DNA from 3 places in the Erwinia sp. BNK-24-b genome. Region 3 is predicted to be linked to each of the others. Evidence: predicted binding sites of a transcription regulator. Region 3 holds the regulator's gene; each other region holds the start of a gene.
What was found. Region 3 encodes Fur, which represses iron uptake genes when iron is present. Its sites were predicted from a motif close to ATAATAATGAGAACNACTATCAA; they were not measured.
Positions count from the first base shown of each region.

Region 1 (7,482 bases), 1.1 Mb from region 3:
TGGGCGGAGGCTTAAAATGGATAAAATTGATTTGCACATTCACTCATCTTATAGCGATGATGCGGATTTTCCTGTGGGCGAAGTTGTCGATATTGCCAGGGAAAATGATTTGGCAATCATTTCAATTACCGATCATAACTCATCACAATCAGCATCAGATGGCGTAAAATTTTGTTCAGACAGAAACATAGGGTTCATAACTGGCATTGAAATAGATTGCTCTTTCAACAAACGAAACTTTCATCTGTTGGGCTATGGTTATAACAAAGATACGCGTGACTTCCACTATATTCAAAGCGAATTTATAAGAAAGCAAAAAGAAGCTATGCCTGTGAAAATAAAACGACTAAAAGATATGGGGTTCTTTTTAGAAGAAGATTTTCTCTATGAAAATATCAAGGGTGCCGTTCCTCAAGAATATAGCAATAAGGAATTAATAAGTATAAGGCAATTCATCGATCGAGTAAGAGTTTACTGACGGAGACAGAGAAATCCCGGCCAGCGGCCGGGACAGCTAATCAAAAATTATAAGAAACATTCACTTCATAATTACGCGGTGCGCCATAAACCACCGAATCGCTCAGCCAGGTATAATAGGTGCGATCGAAAAGGTTGTTGACGTTGGCCTGTACCGCCAGCTGCTTCGTAACCTGATAGCGTGCAAACAGATTAGCCAGTGGGTAGCTGCTTTGATACAGGCGTTTGGTTTCTCCATCTGGTGCGGTCGCGTCCTGGAACGTACGGTTTTGCCAGTTAACGCCGCCGCCCACGGTCAGCTGCTGCAGCATCGGCAGGCGATAGCGCGTAAACAGTTTCAGCTGCGTTTGCGGCATCTGGCTGTTATAACGACCCGTCGAATCCGTTGCCACAAAGCGCGTTGCCCCAAAGGTCATCTGTAAATTATCCGTGACCGCGCCGTTCAGCTCAAATTCCGCGCCTTTACTGGTCGCGCCTTTGGTGGCGACGTAAGCCTGCTCGCTGGAGTTATTGACATAATTGTCGCCGTCGCTCTCGGCTGCGTTTTCCTGCTCGATACGGAATACCGCGATAGTGGCGGTCAGACGACCATCGTCCCAGGCGGATTTCAGCCCGGTTTCATAGCTTTTACCGGTAACCGGTGCCAGATAGGCGCCGCTTTTAGTGCGGTAGGTCTGCGGCTGGAAAATGGAGGTGTAGCTGGCATAGGCTGACCAGGTATCATTAATGTCATACACCAGGCCACCGTATGGCGTGACGTTATTCTTTTTCTCGTTGCCGCTGCTGCCCATGGTGCTCCACTGGGTATAGCGTGCGCCAACAATCAGCGACAGCGGATCGGCCAGGGAGAAGCGTGCTGCGCTGTAAACTGCTTTTTGCCGGACTACATCGTCCGCATTCTGATACCAGTCACCCCATTCCGGTTCGGCTACGTCGCCGTCCCAGCTATCGTGGAAGCTGCCCATCTGGCCTTCGTCATAAGCACCATCCGAGCTATAGGTAGCATTATGTTGACGGCTGTAGCTCACGCCGGCCACCATCTCATGCTGGCGGCCAAACAGTTCAAACGGGCCGCTGGCATAGGTATCAATCGAATCCAGCTTGCGCTTGCCCCTGTCCTTGCTGCCAATACCTAAGGTACCTTCGCCCGTTTGCTCATCCGGTGCGTCTGACAGATAGAGTAATTTGTCGTTAAAGGTTTCTTCACCATGTGTACCGTTGACGCGGAACGTCCAGCCGTTATCAAAGTTGTGCGTAACGTTAGCAAACACCTTACGAGAAGTGACGTTGTAACGCGTCCAGTCTGCTGCATCACTGGTGTTACGGCTGTAGTGGGTGCGTGTGCCGTTGCTGTACCAGGTGGGCAGGCCGCCCCAGGTAGGGTTGCCGGTATTGGTTTGCTGATAGTCATAGCCCAGCGAAACCGTCGTGCTGTCGTTCAGGTCAGCGTCAATAACGCCGTACAGGAATTTCTTCGTTTTGTGGTAGCGATCCAGCCAGCTGTCCTGATCCTGATAGCCCGCTATTACCCGGCCGCGCACGTTGCCGGATTCGCTCAGCGGGCCGGAAACATCCATGACATAACGCTGCTTGTTCCAGCTGCCATAGCTGGCGGAAACGTTGCCGGTAAAATCCTTGCTGTCGGCATGCTTGCGCACCATGTTAACGGAAGCCGCCGGACTGCCCGCGCCGGTCATCAGGCCGGTGGCACCACGGACGACCTCGATACGATCGTAAATTGCCGTATCTTCCGCTGCGTCGCCAAAGTTCCAGGCATCGCCAGCTGTCGTGGGGATATCGTCATAGGTAAAGCTGGTAATCTGAAAACCGCGGGAATAGTAAGCCGAACGTTCGCTGTCATAAGATTCCGACGCGATGCCGGTGGTGTTATCCAGCACCTCGCTGACCGACTGAAGATTCTGATCCTGCATTCGCTGCTTGCTGACCACGCTAAGCGATTGCGGCACGTCGCGCGGCGTCATCAACATTTTGGTTCCGGCCCGCGTAGTTTTAACGCTGTAATCCTGTTGCTCGTTACCGTCGCTGGCAGTGGTCGCGTCAACCACCATATCCTGCTCGGCTGCCTTGTTGGTTTCTGCGGCAACAGCAGGATTGAACTGAGCATGAATCGCCAGCGCCAGCAGCGAGACGGTAAATGTTTTTATCGGCGCACGCGCGCCGTTTTCCCTGCGATTAAAAGACATAAAGTTCTCGAATAGGCATTTCTTGTTATTGTCCTGAAGAGGACGCGCATTCTCGACGACCCGGCCAAAAAAGCTTATTAACAGGCAAGAGGGGATCGCAGTGAGAATGTTAATGATAAGTATTTGCTTTTAACGAGTCTCTTGCTGTATGCGCCACAAAGTGTAACAACTTGTTAATTTCTCCGGGCAATCGGCAGCGCAGCGCCTTGCCGCATAGCGCATGCAGATTTACTTCGCGCATGCTAATGCGTATGATTCTCATTCTTTTTATCGGCTATGCGCCGTTTATCCATTGATGGAGTGCTGCATGAAATCTTTACGTCCGGCCGCCCTGGCGGTTGTTGTTGCTCTGGGGCTGGCTGGCTGCCAGGCACCTGCTAAAAAACCTGAAGCCCCGGTCAACACTGCCGCAGCGGCAACGCCAAACACCCAGCTCAACCAGCGCGAGTTAGGTGACGGCCTGTATGAAATGGCCTGGACGCCAAAAGCGCTCTACGTTGCCAGCGCGCAGTCTTTCAAAGACGTTAACGGCGGGGTGCTTTATCGTCTTGACCCGACCACGCTGGCGACAACTGGCGAAACCCATACCGATCTGAAGAACTTTGGCATGGCTGCCGATCCGGATGGCAAGGTGTTTTACACCACGAACTCGCTGGATGGCGGTATCTCGAAAGTGGATGCGCAGAGCGGTAAGGTGCTGGAACGCCTGAAATTTAGCGAAAAAGGCAAAGATGGTTCGCCTTATGGCGCGCGTGAGATCCTGTGGCATGAAGGGCAGCTTTACATCGGCGGCGTTGGCGAGCCTGGCGTAATCTGGGTAGTGAATGCCAACACCATGAAGCTGGTTAAAACCATTAAAAATGCAGGTAAGTGGGTAACCGGCATTATCTGGTCCCCGGTCACCGATCGCATTTATGCGGCCAACGGCGGCGGCGAAGTGCTGGTTATCAATCCGCATAATCATAAAATCGAAAAACGCTGGACGGCTGGCGACGGCAAAGAGTATCTGCTGCTGAATATGGCAGAAGATCCGGCAACAGGCCGCCTGTTTGTCACCGATAATTCCAAAGCTAAAACCACGCTGGTGTTCGATGAGCGCAGCGGAAAAGTGATTAAGCGTATTGAAGGCGATGCGCTGGGCATAAAATTCAACGCGAAGCGCAATGAAATCTACATCAGCCAGCGCGAAGCGAAGAAAGTGCTGCAGCTTGACGCCACCAGCTACGCGGTGAAAAACAGCTGGTCGTTCGACAGTAACCCGAACAGCCTGCTGGTTTCGCCAGATGGGCAGACGCTGTACGTCACCGTTAAGCAAGCCTTTAATAAAGATGATTCCACCAAAGGCAAAGACAGCGTGGTACGTATTGCGCTGAAATAAGCACAGGGCTGCCAGCAGATTATAACGACGGCCTTTACGCCGTCGTTTTTATATGTGAAAGCTCTATCGCCAGGGAAGAATTCTCCCACGGCGTTACACCTGCGCCATGCCGCCATCAACAAACAGCTCGGTTGCGTTAATAAAGCTGGCAGCGTCGGAGGCCAGAAAAGCCACGACTTTAGCAATTTCCTGCGGTTCGCCCAGACGGCCCAGCGGCACCTGCGCGGCCAGATAGTCAAATAATCCCTGACGTTCCTCTTCGCTGGCCAGACCGCCAAGGCCTGGCGTTTTCACCGGGCCAGGGCTGACAACGTTGATCCGGATGCCGCGATCTTTCACGTCAAGCGCCCACGAGCGCGCAAAGTTTCTGACCGCCGCTTTGCTGGCGCTATAAACGCTGAAGCCTGCCGTACCCTGGACGGAAGTGGTGGAAGCCGTCAGAATGACCGACGCGCCATCTTTTAACAGCGGCAGCGCTTTTTGCACCGTAAACAGCACGCCACGCACGTTAGTACCGAATATGCGATCGAAATGCTCTTCGGTGATCGCGCCCAGCGCCTGCATATCGCCGCCGCCCGCATTGGCAAACAGAATATCAAGGCGTCCTGCGCTTTTGGCTATTTGCGCGTAGACCGTATCCAGATCGGCAAGGACAGAGGCATCGGCCCGAATACCTGTTGCCGCCGCACCAATAGCCTCAACGGCAGCATCCAGTTCCGGCTGGCGACGGCCAGTAATAAATACTTTCGCGCCCTGAGCGGCCAGTTCATGTGCCGCTGCCAGACCAATACCCGATGTGCCGCCGGTAACCAGTGCGATTTTGCCATTAAGTGAAGTCATTTTTTCTCTCCGATAGGGCCCGGCGTATCCGGGCATGAATTCACTGTAGCGGCACGCCATTTGTTGATAAATACTGTAAAATGGAAATGACTATTCACAGCCATGTATAATTAACGATACCGGAGTGATGTATGGATCAGCTGGCAGCAATCAGAGCTTTTGCGCGCGTAGTGGAAGCAGGGAACTTTACGCGCGCGGCCGACTCGCTCTCTATGCCTAATGCGACGCTAAGTAAACTGGTGCAGGAGCTGGAAGCGCATCTGCATATCCGCCTGCTACAGCGCACGACCAGACGCGTTACGGTGACGCCAGAAGGGCAGGAATACTATGAGAAAACCGCCCGCATCCTCAAAGATCTGGAAGATATCGATACCTCTTTCAACGCCGTACGCGGTCAGCCGCACGGGCATTTACGTATTGACGTTGGCGGATCGACCGCGCGCGATGTACTGATCCCAATGCTGCCCGATTTTATGGCGCGTTATCCGGATATTCGTATCGACCTGGGCGTGTCCGATCGCAGCGTCGATTTAATCGGCGATAGCGTTGACTGCGTTATTCGCGGAGGCCCGCTTTCAGATTCTTCGTTGATTGCCCGCCAGATCGGTTTTGCGACGTTAATTACCTGTGCCACGCCACAATATCTGAAGCTTTTTGGTGTACCGGCTTACCCGCAGGAGTTAAGTAATGGGCACCGGCTGGTCAGCTATCTTTCTTCGCAAAGCGGCCGGGGTTTTCCGTTTCGCTTCCAAAAAGATGGTGAAAAGCTGGAAATTAAAACTGAACATCGCCTGGGCATAAACGAAAGCAATGCGCATCTGGCAGCGGCGCTGGCCGGGTTAGGCATTGTGCAAACCTTTACCTATGCCGCCAGAAGCGCGCTAAAAAAGGGCCAGCTTGTGGAAATATTAAAAGAGTGGCGGCCGGCGGCTTATCCTTTTCACCTGGTTTATCCACAAACTCGTCACGTTACGCATCGCCTGCGCGTCTTTATTGACTGGCTGGTTGAAAAGTTTCCGGCACGTGTTGCCGACGCGGATGATTAATATTTAACCATCAGGTTGCGAGCCGGGCCGAAGAATATATAAGGTGTTATCCGACTAATCCGCAGAGGGAAGTATTGAATAAAACTAACTGATAAAAAGCAAAGTCTGAAAATTTCCGGGGATATATAAAGAGCAATTTGAATTTTGCTCAACAATAAGCACCGCGATCCGTTTTCTGCCATCTGATAAAACGGCAGTAATACGAAATTATATCAGGTGATAGCGCGGCAATTGCTTTAGAATCGCCGGCACTCTGTCATTTGTTTAGCTGGGAAATTATGAAGGATAGTGCATTGCAACGTCGGCCTTCCGTTTGGTGGGGCGCGATGATCATTTGCGGTACCGTGGTTGGCGCAGGAATGTTTACGCTGCCGGTGGTGATGGCGGGCGCATGGTATGGCTGGTCGTTGCTGATCCTGCTGGTAAGCTGGTTTTGTATGCTGCTGTCAGGGCTGCTTTTTGCCCGGGCCAGCCAGCATTATCCGCTGGGCGCGGGTTTTGATACCATCACGCGCGACCTGCTGGGACGGGCCTGGGCAGCCATCAACGGCGTGAGCATTCTGTTTGTTCTCGGCATCCTTACCTATGCCTATATTTCTGCCAGCGGGCCGGTTTATCAAAGCTCGCTCAATCGCGCTGGCCTGCATCTTTCCGTGGCGGAAGCGAAAATCATTCTGACGCTGTGCGTAGCGGTAGTGGTCTGGCTGGGTACGAAAGGCGTAAGTCGGCTTATGACGTTTTGCGTGCTGGCAAAAATTTTGCTGCTGGTGACGCTCTTTGGCGGACTGTTGACGCAGCTGAATCTTTCCACGCTGCTGAACAGCGGCGTATCAGGGCAATCCTACTGGCCCTATACGCTTGCGGTGCTGCCGTTTTGTCTCGCTTCTTTTGGCTATCACGGCAACATCAGCGGACTGATTAGCTATTACGTCGGCGATAAAAAGCAGGTCAATCGCGCGCTGATACTGGGCACCTTTATGGCGCTGGTGATCTATCTGTTCTGGATGACCGGCACAATGGGAAATCTGCCGCGCGCTTCGTTTCCCGCCATTATTGGCGCTGGCGGCGATATCGAAGCGTTAATGTCCGCGCTACGCCACTACCTGCACGTTAGCGCGCTGGCGTTTTTAATGGATCTCTTTTCGCATTTTGCGGTGATCTGTTCTTTCCTTGGCGTAACGGCGGGGCTGTTTGATTTTATTGCGGACCGGCTGAAGATGGCCGACACGCGTGCGGGCCGTTTCAAAACCGCTTGCCTGACGTTTTTACCTGCTTTGTGCGCCTCTCTCTGGTTTCCCAACGGTTTTATCGCGGCGATCGGCTTTGCCGGACTGTTCGCCACGCTGTGGGCCGTCTTCGTTCCTGCCTTGCTGGCGTTAAAAGCGCAGCACAAATTCGCCGATCCCACCGTGCATACTGGCAGACAAAACGCCGCTATTGCGCTGGTTATGCTGTTTGGCGTGCTTAACGTCCTTGCATGGTTCCTTAGCTGGCTGGGCTGGCTACCGGTTTTTCAGGGGTAAAAGATAAAAGCCCG
Region 1 is NZ_CP179901.1:2,191,463-2,198,944, forward strand. It holds gene ACMGGR_RS09775 (PHP domain-containing protein) at 17-478, shown strand; gene fhuE (ferric-rhodotorulic acid/ferric-coprogen receptor FhuE) at 519-2,681, opposite strand; gene ACMGGR_RS09785 (YncE family protein) at 2,989-4,059, shown strand; gene ACMGGR_RS09790 (SDR family NAD(P)-dependent oxidoreductase) at 4,153-4,899, opposite strand; gene ACMGGR_RS09795 (LysR family transcriptional regulator) at 5,031-5,945, shown strand; gene ACMGGR_RS09800 (aromatic amino acid transporter) at 6,224-7,468, shown strand.
Region 1: the regulator Fur is predicted to act here: its motif matches at 2,921-2,943, upstream of fhuE (ferric-rhodotorulic acid/ferric-coprogen receptor FhuE).

Region 2 (7,482 bases), 1.7 Mb from region 3:
GGCGGCCTGTTTTTTGGCGCGCTGGGCGATAAGTACGGCCGCCAGAAAATTCTCTCTGTTACCATTGTTATTATGTCGGTCAGTACCTTCTGTATTGGCCTGATACCTTCGCACGCCTCTATCGGTATCTGGGCGCCGATTTTACTGCTGATATGTAAAATGGCTCAGGGCTTCTCCGTAGGCGGTGAATATACCGGCGCTTCTATCTTTGTCGCCGAATACTCCCCTGACCGCAAACGCGGCTTTATGGGCAGCTGGCTGGACTTCGGTTCTATCGTCGGTTTCGTTATGGGCGCGGGCCTGGTGGTACTGATTTCTACCGTGGTCGGCGAAGCGAGCTTCCTGGAATGGGGCTGGCGTCTGCCGTTCTTCGTCGCGCTGCCGCTGGGACTGATCGGTATTTATCTGCGTAACGCGCTGGAAGAAACCCCGGCTTTCCAGCAGCACGTAGACAAGCTGGAACAGGGCGACCGTGAAGGCCTGGCTGACGGCCCGAAGGTATCTTTCAAAGAGATCGCGACCAAACACTGGAAAAGCCTGCTGGCCTGTATTGGTCTGGTGCTGTCCACCAACGTGACCTATTACATGCTGCTCACCTATATGCCGAGCTATCTGTCGCATAACCTTCATTACTCCGAAGATCACGGCGTACTGATTATTATCGCGATTATGATCGGTATGCTGTTTATTCAGCCGGTAATGGGGTTAATGAGCGATAAGTTTGGGCGTCGTCCGTTTGTGATCATCGGTAGTATTGCGCTGCTGCTGCTGGCCATTCCTTGCTTTATGCTGATCAACAGTAACGTGATGGGGCTGATTTTTGCCGGTCTGCTGCTGCTGGCGGTGATTCTGAACTGCTTTACCGGCGTGATGGCGTCATCGCTTCCGGCGATGTTCCCTACCCATATCCGCTACAGTGCCCTGGCGAGCGCGTTTAATATCTCTATTCTGATCGCGGGCCTGACGCCAACGCTGGCGGCATGGTTAGTAGAATATACCGCTAATCTTTATATGCCAGCCTACTATCTGATGGTGGTTGCGGTGGTAGGGCTGATCACCGGTATCATGATGAAAGAAACCGCGAATATGCCGCTGCGTGGCGCTACGCCTGCCGCGTCTGATATCGCCGAGGCGAAAGAACTGCTGCAGGAGCACCACGATAATATCGAGAGCAAGATTGAAGATATTAACGAGCAGATCGCCGAGCTGGAAGAGAAGCGTAAGCATCTGATTAACCAGCATCCGCGTATTAACGAGTAAAGTACCGGAAGCCCGCAGCCGCGGGCTTTTTTCTGCCTTTTACCAGAGCCGCTTTTACCCTTTCCCGCTTTTATCGCTTGTCGCCAGTTGTCCAGTAGGTTCCCGTTTCCGGAAGCGGTAAGAATTCACGATTCATTTCCCGTAGCGTTTCGGCCGGATTCAAATCGTGAAACAGCCGGGGATGCAGCGTTTTGGCAATCATTTCAACCGTCAGCAGGTGCCACGGGCTAAGGTAGAAATTATGCCAGATAGCCAGCGTTCTCCCGTTGCGAACCGCCGCCAGCTGGGAAATGACGCTTTCGCCCGCCAGCGCCCGATCAAAACTCTTTTGCGCCGCTTCCGGCTTTACCTGTGGGCCAAGCTGTAGCCGATCTGGCTGCTGAGGACCGCTCATGCCCGTCGCCAGAAAAACATCGGGATTAGCCGCCAGCACGGCTTCCGGACTTAGCTGACCAAAGACCCCGGAAAACTTGCCGGCCGCAATATTTCTGCCGCCCGCCCATTCCAGCAAATCGGCCAGGTTACCGCGACCAACAGTTGTGCAGCAAACGTCACGGCGGCCAATATGCAGCTGCAGCATCACGCTGGGCTTGGGTGGATTAGCCTGACGCAGACGATCGCGAACCAGGTTCATATGCTGCTGGTAAAAAGCGATAAAGCGTTGGGCTTTCTGACCGTCATTTAGCGCTTCGCCAAGAATTTGCAGGCTTGGCACGGTGTTTTTCAACTGCTCGACGCGAGTATCAATATAGATTACCGGGATGCGCGCCGCGCTTAACTGGGCCAGTACGTTATCCTGCGTCGTCGGTTTTCTGGCATAAACCGGCAAAATCACCAAATCCGGGTGCAGTGCGATAATTTTTTCCACGCTGAACTGGCCAGGATTTGCGCCGCCGATAAGCGGAATTTTTTTAATTGCCGGAAAAGCCGCGGTATAGCGTTCCCAGGTCTGGCGATCGTAACGTTGTAGATCGTCAGGCCAGCCCGCTACGCGTGCCAGAGGGTTGCCCTTTTCCACCAGCGCAAGGGTGTAGAGTAACCGTCCTTCACCCAGTACGATGCGCTGCGGATTATCCGGCACCGTTACCTGTCGCTGCAAAATGTCGGTAACGGTTTTTGCCTGCACCAGTCCGCTGGCTAATAGCAGCAGCATAATCAGCGTTTTTTTCATCGGTTTTCCCGGCCGTTATTAAAAATCTACCGAAGCGGAGACGACGACTTCGCGCGGTGCACCTTCGCTAACACGCAGGCTGCCACCGCTGGATTCGTAGTACTCTTTATCGAACAGGTTATTCACGTTCACCTTCAGCTGCGTATGCTTGCCGACCAGCTTGCTGTCCCAGGCAACAAAAGCATCCGCAACCGTATAGTCCGGCATGGTAAAGCTGTTTTCCGGATCGCCCGCGCGGGAGCCAACGTAGCGCGCGCCGCCGCCAACGCGTACATCGCCAGGTAGCCAGGAGAAGCGCAGCGCATGCGTCAGATAAAGGCTGCCGCTGTTAGTCGGGGCGTTAACCAGGCGATTACCCACGTTCGCCGAATTAACGTCGTCCTCTACAATTTCCGTTTTGTCGTGGCTGTAAGTGGCGATTAAATTCCAGTCAGGGGCCAGCTCGCCGTTAATTTCGACTTCTGCTCCGGTTGAACGCGCCTTTGGAATATTGCGCGTGACGCCGTTAATCAGCACTGACATATCTTTTTCATCAATGCGATAAAGCGCCAGCGTGGCAGAAACCGCTGGTACCATCTGCCATTTTGCACCCACTTCATACGTGGTGCCCTTTTCCGTTGAGGCGACGTTACCGTCGTCATCTGTCTGGGTCGAAGGCGTAAACGATTTACTGTAGCTGCCGTAGAGCGATAAATCTGGTCGAATTTTATAAACCAGTCCCATCTGCGGCAGGAAAGCATCACCGCGATCGTTTAGCGTGGTTTGCGGATCGGTCCAGCCGCTGCTGGCCGTTTGGGTATAGCGCTGATAGCGTGCGCCCGCGACGGCGATCCATTTGTCGGTCAGGTGGATGCTGTCTTTAGCAAATACGGAACGGCTATAAAGGTTGGTGCGCAAATTACTCTGCGCATCGGAAACCGTGCTGGCGCTGACCGGCGGCTCTTCGCCATAGACCGGATCGTACATGTTGAAGGTTTTTGAAACCTTGCCGCGATAAGAGTATGCCTTGTAGGTTTCATCCTGCTCGTAGTCCACGCCCAGCATGACGTCATGCTGCATGCCCCAGATTTCCGGGCTGCCGCCGATATCCCACGAAAGATAAGTGGTCTGGTGATTGAAGCCGCGGTTGGCATCGGCGCGACGAGAAACGATGCCGGTAGTGGCGTTGATCGCCGTGGCGCGAACTTCGTTACTGTCATAGCGGCGCTGCATCCAGGCATAGTTGAAATGCGTTTCCCAGGTCTCGTCCAGGTTATAACCGTAATTGACATTCAACCGCTTGTTTTTGCCCCAGGCATGGTTGGCGTTATCGTCAATGCGCTCGTTGTACGGGATCTTCAGCGGCTTTTTATTGATAAACGCGGTGCCGCGATCGACAGGGATATCAAATTTATATTCGCTATAGCTGATGTTGAAGGAAGCCTTATCACCGTACCAGCTCAGTGAAGGCGCCAGCAGCGTGTGTTCATTCACGCCAAAGTTGCGCCAGTAATCTTCACGCTGACGTTCGGCAACCAGACGAAAAGCAAAGCCGTTCCCTAACGGTCCGGTGATATCTATGCTGCCCGCACCGCCGCCTACGCTGGTAGATTCACCGCTGATATGCGTATTCCATTCGTACTGTGGTTTTTTACTGACCAGGTTGATAATGCCGCCCGGATTAAGGATGCCGTACAGGAGTGAAGCGGACCCTTTCAGCACTTCCACATGATCGATGGTGGAATCCATCGACAATCCCTGGTTACTGCGCACGCCGTCAATAAAGATAGAGCCATCGGAATTACTGCCAAAGCCGCGTTTAACAAAACCGTCTTCTATGTTGCCCAGCGTATTGCCCTGGGCTACGCCGCTGACAAACTTCATGGCGTCGTTAACGGTTTTAACCTGGTAATCTTTTATCACCTGCGGCGTGACCACGCTGACGGACTGTGGTGTTTCACTACGCGGCGTGGCCGTTTTGGTCGCAGCCGTGGCGGTATCCTGACTGTAGCTGCCCGTAGGGGCTGCTTTGTCAGCGGTCACGGTCAGCGTTTGGTCTTTGCTGGTTGCGGCTATAGCAGAGGCGCTTAGCAAAGAAAGAGCGATATAAAGCGGCGTTTTTCTTTGCAGGCAAAAAACGCTGGCAGAACGTGCGGATGGTGTTTTCATCAATAAGGACGCAGGATGGAGTTATAATTGGCGCGAATGATAATAATTTTCATTGCCATTATCAATTTCAAAAATGAGCGCTGCCACTAAGCTACGGCAACAAAAAAGGGCCCGCAGGCCCGAAGCGTGGCGTCGATAACGACGCCAGCTTATTGAATTAAAACTTGTATTTCACGCCTATGTTGCCCGTATAGCCTTCCGAGCCTGGCCCAAAACTGTGCGAATATTTCATCTGTGCGTAAGCGCTTAAGTGCGCGTTGAGCTGGCTGCTGAGTCCGGCTCCGGCCTGCCAGTAGCCGCGACGAACATCCGGCGTCAGCGTTTCATTGTTCATATCAACGCCTGGCGTACGGCCCAGCAACTGCACGACATCCGCCTGCAGATAAGGCTTAAGTAACGGGCTATCGTAGTAAAGCCGTAGTCCCTCACGCAGCTGGGCGACCATCAGGTTTTGATCTTTCAGCTTAACGCCGCTGGCATAGGTCTGGCTGATATTCATATATTGCCCCATAGCCTGCAGCTGCGGCTCCAGCTTAAACTGCCCGCCCAGCGAAAGGGGAAGACTGGTTTCCACAGAGGCAACGACGCCGTAGCTGTCCATTTTCGCGCTGGTCAGGCTGGTAAACTCGTTGCTGTAGCGCGTCACCTGCACCACATTATCCAGGTAAGCACCTTCGTCATTCCACGCCGTCAGATAACCGCCAAGGCTATAGGTATTGGTGGTGATTTTACCGACATCGACAGAGAGTTCAGAACGTAAGCTACGCGCGGTGTCTTTGTTATTGCTGCGTTGATGGCCCAGCGTTATCACCGGCCCGGCGCTCAGATGCCAGCCGTCAGCCAGACTTTTAGTCAGAAGATCGCCGCCAAACTGCACAAAGGTCGTGTTGACGTTAAAAGAGAAGCGCCCTGCACGGTATCCGTCATGCCGACCAGAGACTCTTGCCCACATGGTGTCATCCTGATAAGCGCCCAGTCGTTCATGCCAGGTGCCGATAGCGGCAAAGCCGTAAGCGGCATTAAGATAAGGCGCGATAAGATAACCGGCGGTTTCTGGCCTGTAAGCTTTGATGCCTGGCGTCACGCTGTCGTCAATTTCCGGGGTATTGCCACCATCGGTTTCCGGGATATTGCCATCATCAATTCCGGGGACATCGCCATCATCAATTCCCGGAACATCGCCGTTGTCGATTTCTTCAGCATCGCCGTCAGCCTCATCCGGTGGCGTTACCGGCGTCAGCGAGGTCTGTAAATACCAGGCACCGTCACCAATCTTATGGAGCATGTACTGATAGTTACCCGCGACCACGGTGCCATTTTGTTTAAAATCGGCATTACTGGCATCGCCAGCTACCCGCACAACCAGAATACCGGCGTCCGTGATCCCGCCCGTGCCGCCTCTGTTGTTAATGGTCAAACCGTACTGCCCGGATGCGGTGCCGCTGACCAGAATTCTGTCCGTTGGCGAGCTGTCATCACCCAGCTGCGTACCCAGGGTAAAATTCCCTGAGTCGGTCAAATCGCCATTTACCGTTAAGGTACTGAAACCGGATTCGTTATTAAAAATCACCGAGCCGTTATTCAGCTGCAGCGTTTTAACGTCAGAGTCGCCCGTTACCAACCAGCTGCTCGCGGCATCAAGGATGAGCCTGTTAACGTTTTGCGTCGCACCCTGCAAAACCGAGGCGCTGTTTAACGACAGATTGATCTCGTTATCGTCACTTTCGGCGATAATATCCCCCAGCAGCCGGGCACGATCTTTTGCAGTGATGTTCACTTTTGCATAGGTCACCGTGCCCTCTTTTTCGACGATGTTTGGGACAGCACGTAATGCCGTGCCGTTGCCACCAGAGATAACGCTGTTGTTTGTCAGCGTCAGGTTGAGCGGCGTCCCCTTCGCCAGTACGCCATTGCCCGCCAGGCTATTTAACGAGACGTTGTCCAGCTCTACTGTGTTGGTCGCACTGCCTGAACTGTCGGCCGCGTACAAAGCGGCAGGAGATTTATCGCCTGTCCCCGCCGTAGTAATTGTGCTGTTGGCCAGCTTTAACGTGGCAAGAGAGGCAGACAAGCCTGGCGCATTTTCACCGGTTGTATTGATAGTAAGATTATCGCCGGTCAGGCTGGCAGATAGCAAAGCAGCGATACCTACGCCGCCCTTTCCCGTAGTGGAAATGGTGCTGTTACGAATTTCGCCTGTCCTGCTGTTTTTGGCCACTATGCCGTAAGCGTCTGTACCTGAAGTGGTTAAAGAGACGTCCGTCAGGTTAATAGTACTGTTGTCGGCATTTACGCCATGCGCCTGTGAGCCAGAAGTCCCTATTGCCGAATTGCTTATCGTTGCACTTGCGGTAGCGGCAAGAGTAATCCCCGATGCGTCATCTCCAAAAGTTGTTACCGGTGTGTTGACCAGCGTCAGCACGCCTGCATTACTTATCCCTACACCTGATGCGCTTGCCCCTTTGGTAGTAATGGCGGAATTCTCTAACGTTATTTTTCCTCCATGTGCTCTGGCACCATAACTCGATTCTCCGGATGTATTGACAGTGACATTGTCGCCCGTAATGCTCCCCTGCTTATCAGGATCGCTCGCTTCGGTATACATGCCAAAGCTTTCGATTCCTGACGTTGTTAACTTCGTGTTATTCAACTCGGTTGTGCCGAACTGTAGAAAAGCAGCATGGGAGCCGCTACCCCGGGTAGTAAAACTGGTGTCAGAAGCCTTTAAAGTGGAGAGCTTATTTGCTACCCATACTCCATGTGCCCTTTCCCCTGAAGTTTGATAGCTGCCGCCGCGAACGATAGCGTTTGATTCGACATTAACATCAATAGCCAGGCCTGATGTACCACGGGTCGTCACATTCACATTATCTAACGTCATATTTCCCCCCATACCACGCAGC
Region 2 is NZ_CP179901.1:119,277-126,758, reverse strand. It holds gene proP (glycine betaine/L-proline transporter ProP) at 1-1,260, shown strand, start outside; gene ACMGGR_RS00570 (ABC transporter substrate-binding protein) at 1,331-2,431, opposite strand; gene ACMGGR_RS00565 (TonB-dependent siderophore receptor) at 2,450-4,579, opposite strand; gene ACMGGR_RS00560 (autotransporter outer membrane beta-barrel domain-containing protein) at 4,737-7,482, opposite strand, start outside.
Region 2: the regulator Fur is predicted to act here: its motif matches at 4,616-4,638, upstream of ACMGGR_RS00565 (TonB-dependent siderophore receptor).

Region 3 (7,482 bases):
CCACGCCGTTCGCCGCCAGTACTTCCAGTACGGAAATAATGGCCGGTTCAGACAGCGCGTGCGTGTCTTTGCCGACGTAGCAAGGTCCAGTAACGCCGTTCTTTTTACGCTCTTCCGCAATTGCCTGAGCAATGGCCAGAATATGCGTCTCGTTGAAGCTGTGTCGTCCTGCGCTGCCGCGATGGCCGGACGTGCCGAATTTTACCGCATGCTCTGCGTTGCCGGGTTCCGGCTGCAGGACATAATACTGCGAGGTTAATTGTGCAACGTTAATCAAATCGCTCTGCTGGGCTGGCTGCCCGGCACGGGGGTGACTGGCCATTGGCGCTTCTCCCTGACGCTTATTAGAGGGTGCCGCAAACTTTGTCTGCCAGTTCCGCCGGGAACTGCATGGACGACATGATGTGTTCAATCATGCTGCGTTTGCGACCTGTGTTAGTGTTGGTAATCACCCAATACGGCGTGCCCGGAATATGCTGCGGCTTGGTATGGGTGCCATTCTGTACCAGGGTTTGCTGATTGCCTGCAAAGTAGACGCGCGTACGACCGTGTAGTGACTCGGTCGCGGCGGCAAATACCTTGGGATCCAGATTGTATAAAGTCGACAGGATCAGCATAAAACGGTTTACCGCTTTCTTCTGCTCCGCATACTCGTCCGACAGCAGCAGTTCACGCACGGCGCGAACGCGATCCTGCGGGCGGGCTTCCTCTTTAACAGCCGTTTCAACGCTTACCGCGGCAGGCGCTGCTGCGGGTGCCGGCGCCTTTTCCACCGTCTGACCGGCAGAAAATTTCAGCATCCGGCGTAAAATATCAGAGGCGCTTTCACCGATATGCTGCGTGTGGCTGGCGATATAACGGTAGAGTTCTTCGTCGACTTCAATAGTTTTCATCTTGATCCAGTACGATTATTGCTGATAAGAGCCAGTTAGCGACATGTTTTTGCGCATGCGCAGACAGACCAGCTCTAACACGAGGATTATAAAGTTAAATCCTGCCGGGGTGTAGCGCCAGCCCCGATTGTGAACAAAAGTCGGAATATGCCGTAAAAAGATCGTTTACGATCCGGCGGCCCGCTCCGGCAGAAAATCAATGTTTTATGATACCCTAACCCTTCGTTTCTCCTGTAAGAAGTTTGCCATGAAATTGAATTACCGCCTGCAATCTGAACAAATGGACACTTTTACCGCGCCAGTCGTGCTGATTCACGGTCTTTTCGGCAATCTGGACAACCTTGGCGTGCTGGCGCGTGGGTTAAAAGATGCCTGTCGCGTTCTCCAGTTTGACGTGCGTAACCACGGCCTCTCGCCGCGTGCCGACGAGATGGACTATCCGGCAATGGCTCACGACATCCTGGCATCGCTTGACCAGCAGGGCATCGCAAAATTTTCCGTTATCGGCCACTCCATGGGCGGCAAAATCGCCATGATGCTGGCCGCGCTGGCGCCGGAACGCATTGAAAAACTTGTTGTTATTGATATTGCACCGGTTGCCTATCAGCAGCGCCACCATGACGGAATCTTTGCCGCGCTTAAGGCAGTGAGCGAGGCGGGCCTCACCGGTCGCCGCGAAGCCGCCGCACTGATGCGACAAACTATAGACGAAGAAGGCGTGATTCAGTTTTTACTGAAGTCTTTTCATGATGGCGAATGGCGTTTTAATGTGCCTGTGCTGTGGCGGTGCTATGATCAAATCATTGGCTGGCAAGCGCAGCCTGCCTGGCCCGGCCCGGCGCTGTTTATTCGCGGCGAGCTTTCTCCCTATATAACGGAAGATTATCGCCAGGCGCTGCTGGCTCAGTTTCCTGCGGCAAAGGCGCATGTGATAGCCGGAGCGGGTCACTGGGTGCATGCTGAAAAGCCCGATGCCGTTTTACGCGCCATTCGCCGCTTTTTTGCTCTGTGAAAACAATTGTTTCGGTAAAAGGCTTTAATCTTGTCGACACGACTTTCACTGGGGTATGATGGCGCGCTAAAATTTGTCGGCGACTGCGGTCGCCGATGTTAATGGCCCAATCCATCAGAACTCCAGCCTTCAGTATCACGATTCTATGGCAAAAGAAAACACGGACCGCACCACGATCGATCTGTTCGCAGACGAGCGTCGCCCGGGACGACCCAAAACCAATCCGCTGACGCGTGATGAGCAGCTGCGTATTAATAAACGCAACCAGCTTAAGCGTGATAAAGTGCGCGGGCTGAAGCGCGTAGAGCTGAAAATGAACAGTGACGCGGTTGATGCCCTGAACCAGCTCGCCGAGCAGCGCAACATGAGCCGCAGCGAGCTGATTGAAGAGATGCTCATGGCGCAGTTAGCCAAACCAACGCGCTGAGCGGCGCAGCGGCAAAGCACAAAGCGACAAATGTGGGAGGATTAGCCGTTTATCCTCCCGTGGCTGTCTGCTATTATTGCCGTTTACATCATCAGGCTAGCCGCCGCATATCATTAAGTTTCAAGAGGTTATTAAAGTCATGGCAATCGTAGGCATTTTCTTTGGCAGCGATACGGGCAATACGGAAAACATTGCAAAAATGATCCAGAAGCAGCTCGGTAACGAGGTGGCTGAAGTTCATGATATCGCTAAAAGCAGCAAAGAAGACCTTGAAGCCTTTGATATTTTGCTGCTGGGCATCCCAACCTGGTACTACGGCGAAGCGCAGTGCGACTGGGATGACTTTTTCCCAACGCTGGAAGAGATTGACTTTAACGGCAAGCTGGTTGCGCTGTTTGGCTGTGGCGATCAGGAAGATTACGCGGAATATTTCTGCGATGCGATGGGCACTATCCGCGATATTATCGAACCGAACGGCGCGGTCATCGTGGGCCACTGGCCAACCGAAGGTTACCACTTCGAAGCGTCCAAAGGCCTGGCGGACGACAATCATTTCCTGGGCTTAGCCATTGATGAAGATCGTCAGCCGGAACTGACCAAAGAGCGCACCGAGAAGTGGGTAAACCAGATTTCTGAAGAACTTCAGCTGAAAGATATTCTCGAAGCCTGATGATCCCGGCCCGCCGAACAGGCAATTTTGTGCGGGCCAACGCATTTTCCTATCGCATCGATAGCTACTTTTTTGTAACTTTTGCCTGGAAAACGGTACAATAGTACGGCTCCGTTCACGCAACGCTTTTCACCATAATGATGATAAAGGTTGAATGTACGAATATTAACCCGGTACAGATGGGTGCTTGCTTTCCGGACGTAACGACATCTTATCCTTACATCCCTCAATGGTTTTGCATCTCTGCTGTGGTTTCTTCCAGGCATCAGTTCTATAATGAGACGCTCAGCTTTTGCGTCGACCGATGCTCACGGCTTTTCAGCCATTTAGTGACCAGTAAAGTAACAGGACAATATCCGCATGACTGACAACAACACCGCATTAAAGAAGGCCGGCCTGAAAGTCACGCTTCCTCGACTAAAAATTCTGGAAGTGCTTCAGGAGCCAGAGAGCCATCACGTCAGCGCGGAAGACTTGTATAAGCGCCTGATTGATATGGGCGAAGAGATTGGTCTGGCCACGGTTTACCGCGTGCTGAACCAGTTTGATGACGCAGGGATCGTTACCCGTCACAACTTTGAAGGCGGCAAGTCCGTGTTCGAACTGACGCAGCAGCATCATCACGACCACCTTATCTGCCTGGACTGCGGCAAAGTGATCGAATTCAGAGATGAATCCATCGAATCTCGCCAGCGTGATATCGCCACCAAACACGGTATCAAGTTGAGCAACCACAGCCTCTACCTTTATGGCCACTGCGCCACCGGCGACTGCCGTGAAGATGACTCGCTGCACGATAAATAATGCCTGATACAAAAAAACCGGTGATCGCTCACCGGTTTTTTTTTAACCCAAGGGCAGGCTTTTTGTTAAAAAGCACAATCGATCCGCAAAAAGTGCCAGCCAGCGGTCTGAACGATCAATCTGGCAAAATCCGTATTTTAGATACAAAGAATGCGCCCTGCTATTTTCCCAAACGCATAAGTGAGCCGGGCATATCAGAGCGTTTCTGTACGGCTGAAACGTTTTCCATCCGGACTAACAGAACGGACCATAACTTTGCCAGCGACCGTTGGCTGCATATTTGCCTCGTAGCGCCGCCAGTTTTTCCCCTCATCCACGCTATATTCAATGATTAACCCCGGCAGCGCAATATTGGCTTCCAGTTTACCATCGGCAATTCGCGCACCGGGAACCGGCAGGCGATAATGAATGCCGGCTTTATCCAGCCTTGCCAGCTCACGCTGCCCCAGCAGATTAGCGAACATTTGCCAGTCTTCCAGCAGCACCTGCCGATCAACATGTTGGGTAACACCGCCAATAAACTCTTTACCCGCCTTATAGTCCAGCTCCCAGGCCGCGCGGTGCCAGGCTCTTTCAGCCACTGCAGCCACGCGAGGGAAAATCATATACTCCATTTGACGATCGGTACGTGACGTTTCGCTCCAGAGCTGGGCCGACAGACCATAAGCGCCAGGCCAGGTTTTGTCAGATTTCGCGGTGAAGGTTTTACCATCGCGATCCACAGAGGTTTCGGCATTTTGCGGTAGATTATCAGGTGCGAAGCTAAACATTTTACGCTCGTCGCTAAACCGCGTTCCCCAGTAGTAACCGCGCTCCAGTGGATTTACCTCGTAGGGAAAATCCATATAAACGTAGTCAGGGCTGGAGATAATTACCTCATAACCTTTATTTGCCCAGTCGTTAGCCGAATCAAAACCACCCCAGTACAGCGTATCCCAGAAATTAACAGCAACACGTTTAGTGGCAAACGTGTCGGCATTTTCGGCATCTTTCAGGCCATCCTGCCATGCCTGCATTTTGTCGATACCATGTTGCTTAACCTGCTGGCTAACCTGCAGCGCAAAGTAGCTGGGCAGATGTTCAAGATCCGCTACTTTGCCGTCTTTGATCATTGCCTGGCAAACCTGCGATTTTGCCCACGGCTTGTCTTCCTTACTCATATCAAGAAGGCCAGTGCCGGCAACGGGTTTATTTATGTCTGAATAACCGGCCCCCAGGCGAATGTTTTTCGCTTCGTCGCCGCCAAAGTGCCACGTTTGCAGCGGCTGCCCGGCTTCTTGATGCATGGCCTGAATTTCACTGATAACCTTATCAGTGAAGCGCAGAGAAGATGACAAACAAGGGTTCAGATAGCTGGTACGATCGTAAAGCTGTACCGAGGTGGTATTAGAATCATCAGTGGGGTCAACCAGGCGGTATTCTGAAGCTTCTGCTCTTTTCCCTTCTTTTATCAGTTTGTTGTAGCGTGCCTCCATGGAAATGACGGCGGCACGGGCGTGGGCGGGCATGTCTATTTCCGGGATAACGTTAATGCCGCGAGCCGCAGCGTATTTCACAATGTCGATATAGTCCTGGCGGCTAAAATGGCCGCTGCCGTTGTTGTCACTGTCCGGCCCTGACCCCAGCTGTGGTAACAGGCAACGCTGCTCGCTGAGGTCATGACAGCGCTTACTGCCAACCTCCGTGAGCTCCGGCAGGCCCGGGATCTCAATTCGCCATGCTTCGTCATCGCTAAGATGAAAGTGGAAGGTGTTAATTTTCCATGCGCTCAGCTGATCTAACATACGCATCACGGCGGCTTTACTGTGAAAATTGCGGGCTACATCCAGAAAAACGGCGCGCATAGCAAAACGCGGGGCGTCATTGACCTTCATGGTGGCGATTTTTGCACTGCCATCGGCCGGAAGCAGTGAGAGAATTGACTGCAGGCCATAGAACACACCGTTGCGATCGTAACCAATGACTTCAGCCTTATCCTGGCCGATTGTTAACAGATAGCCGCCTGAAACTGCCAGCTCTTTGCTTAACGCTTTACCGTCAACGCGCGTAGAAATTTTATAACCACTGCCCTGTACTTTTATTCCCGACAGCTGAAAACGCTGCTGCACCGCCAGTTCCATTTCTGCAGGTAAACTGCTCAGGTCCAGTTTTACGCCTTTTGACAGGTCGGCATCTTCCGGCAATATTTCTGCCCATCGCGGCTCAGGGACAATTTTTCCTCTTAAGGCTGTGGCGGGTAGCAGAGCCACGTCACTGTTTTTGTCAAAGCGGCTCGCTGCGGCCATCAGCACGTTTTTATCATCCGGAATACGCTTCCATTGATTGCCGAATGGCTCAACGAAGGTAGTCAGATCTTCAGAATCGGTACTGGCAATAGTTTTAGGCTTTGCTTTGCCCGACGTAACGTACCAGCGAGGCATGACGTCGGTGATATATAGCTGCCAGTATTCATTTATAATCGGAATGACCACTGATTCACCGGCCGCAAAGCCTTTGAATTTCTCCGTAGGCTCCAGCCGGGTCAAATCCCCGACAATATGCACCATGCGGAATTCTTCACTGTCGACCTTCAGCGTTTTATGAACGTTAGACATATAAATTGCCCAGTTCTTACTGTCGATTGCCGGCCCCGGGTTGGTTAAAGTGATCGTTGCCCGGTTACAGGAGGCCCAGTCGGCCCCCAGCCCTGCGCAGTTCACACCATGCTGCGCAGCCTGGTTATCCGTTACCTTATATTTCACGCCAAACTGGCTAATCTGATCGACAATTTCCCGATCTTCGCTGGCGATAGCGCTACCCAATGTTGAGGCTAACGCTATGGCAACAAGACTGACTCTGAACTTATTCATCCGTTTTCCTTGTTCATCATTGATCTGTTTAATTTATTGCTGATATTTGTCAGGCTACGCCTTAATACCCTTGCCACATTTCGCTACCGGATAAACTTTTGCCCGGGCCGCTGAAGAAGAACCTTCTGCAAATCATCGGTCAGGGCCTGTCCGCCTGAAAAAGTGTCAAAGGTGCCATAACAATAAATTTTATGTCCTGCTCATCCTGAAAAATATTGCCATAGCCGCCGCTCCAGCTGGGAATAGCGGAATGGTTATCGTAACGTGTGTAGTGCAGTTTGAATGAGGTGCCTTTAATGAAGCCCTGCTGCACGGTGTACAGTAAATCCAGGTTCCATGCGGACTCTTTCAGACGGTGATTTTGGTCATAAGCAGGGGAAGGTTTGGCATCCCAACCCCAGGCGTATGAGGTGCCCACTGCCCAGCCTGGCAACTGCCAGTTTTTCAGGTCATACATCACGCCCGCAAACAGGGCTTTTTCGCCGTTGGCGTTGAAATCCGACCGGGAATCCCACCAGACGTCCAGCCGACCATTTGAGGTGGCGTAGCCCGGCGTCATACGTTGCAGAAAGAACCCCTGGTTGCCTTCGGCTTTTACCCACGTTCCTTCCAGACGCAGATCAAGCGGGCCGGTGGCGTAGCCCAGCGTAATAGCCTGCAGCCAGGCCAGACCGCTATAAACGTCGTTTATGTTGGCAGCATTGCCGCTCTCTTTATCTTTTGCGCCATAAAACTGCCAGCTGGTTTGCAATGTGTTTTTTGCGAGCGGTAAAGCATAAGAGACTTTGCCGAAATACTGGTCCATATAATCAGCGGCCTGACCAAAA
Region 3 is NZ_CP179901.1:3,275,775-3,283,256, forward strand. It holds gene pgm (phosphoglucomutase (alpha-D-glucose-1,6-bisphosphate-dependent)) at 1-322, opposite strand, end outside; gene seqA (replication initiation negative regulator SeqA) at 345-893, opposite strand; gene ybfF (esterase) at 1,141-1,905, shown strand; gene ybfE (LexA regulated protein) at 2,051-2,332, shown strand; gene fldA (flavodoxin FldA) at 2,472-3,002, shown strand; gene fur (ferric iron uptake transcriptional regulator) at 3,363-3,806, shown strand; gene ACMGGR_RS14990 (beta-N-acetylhexosaminidase) at 4,001-6,655, opposite strand; gene chiP (chitoporin ChiP) at 6,795-7,482, opposite strand, start outside.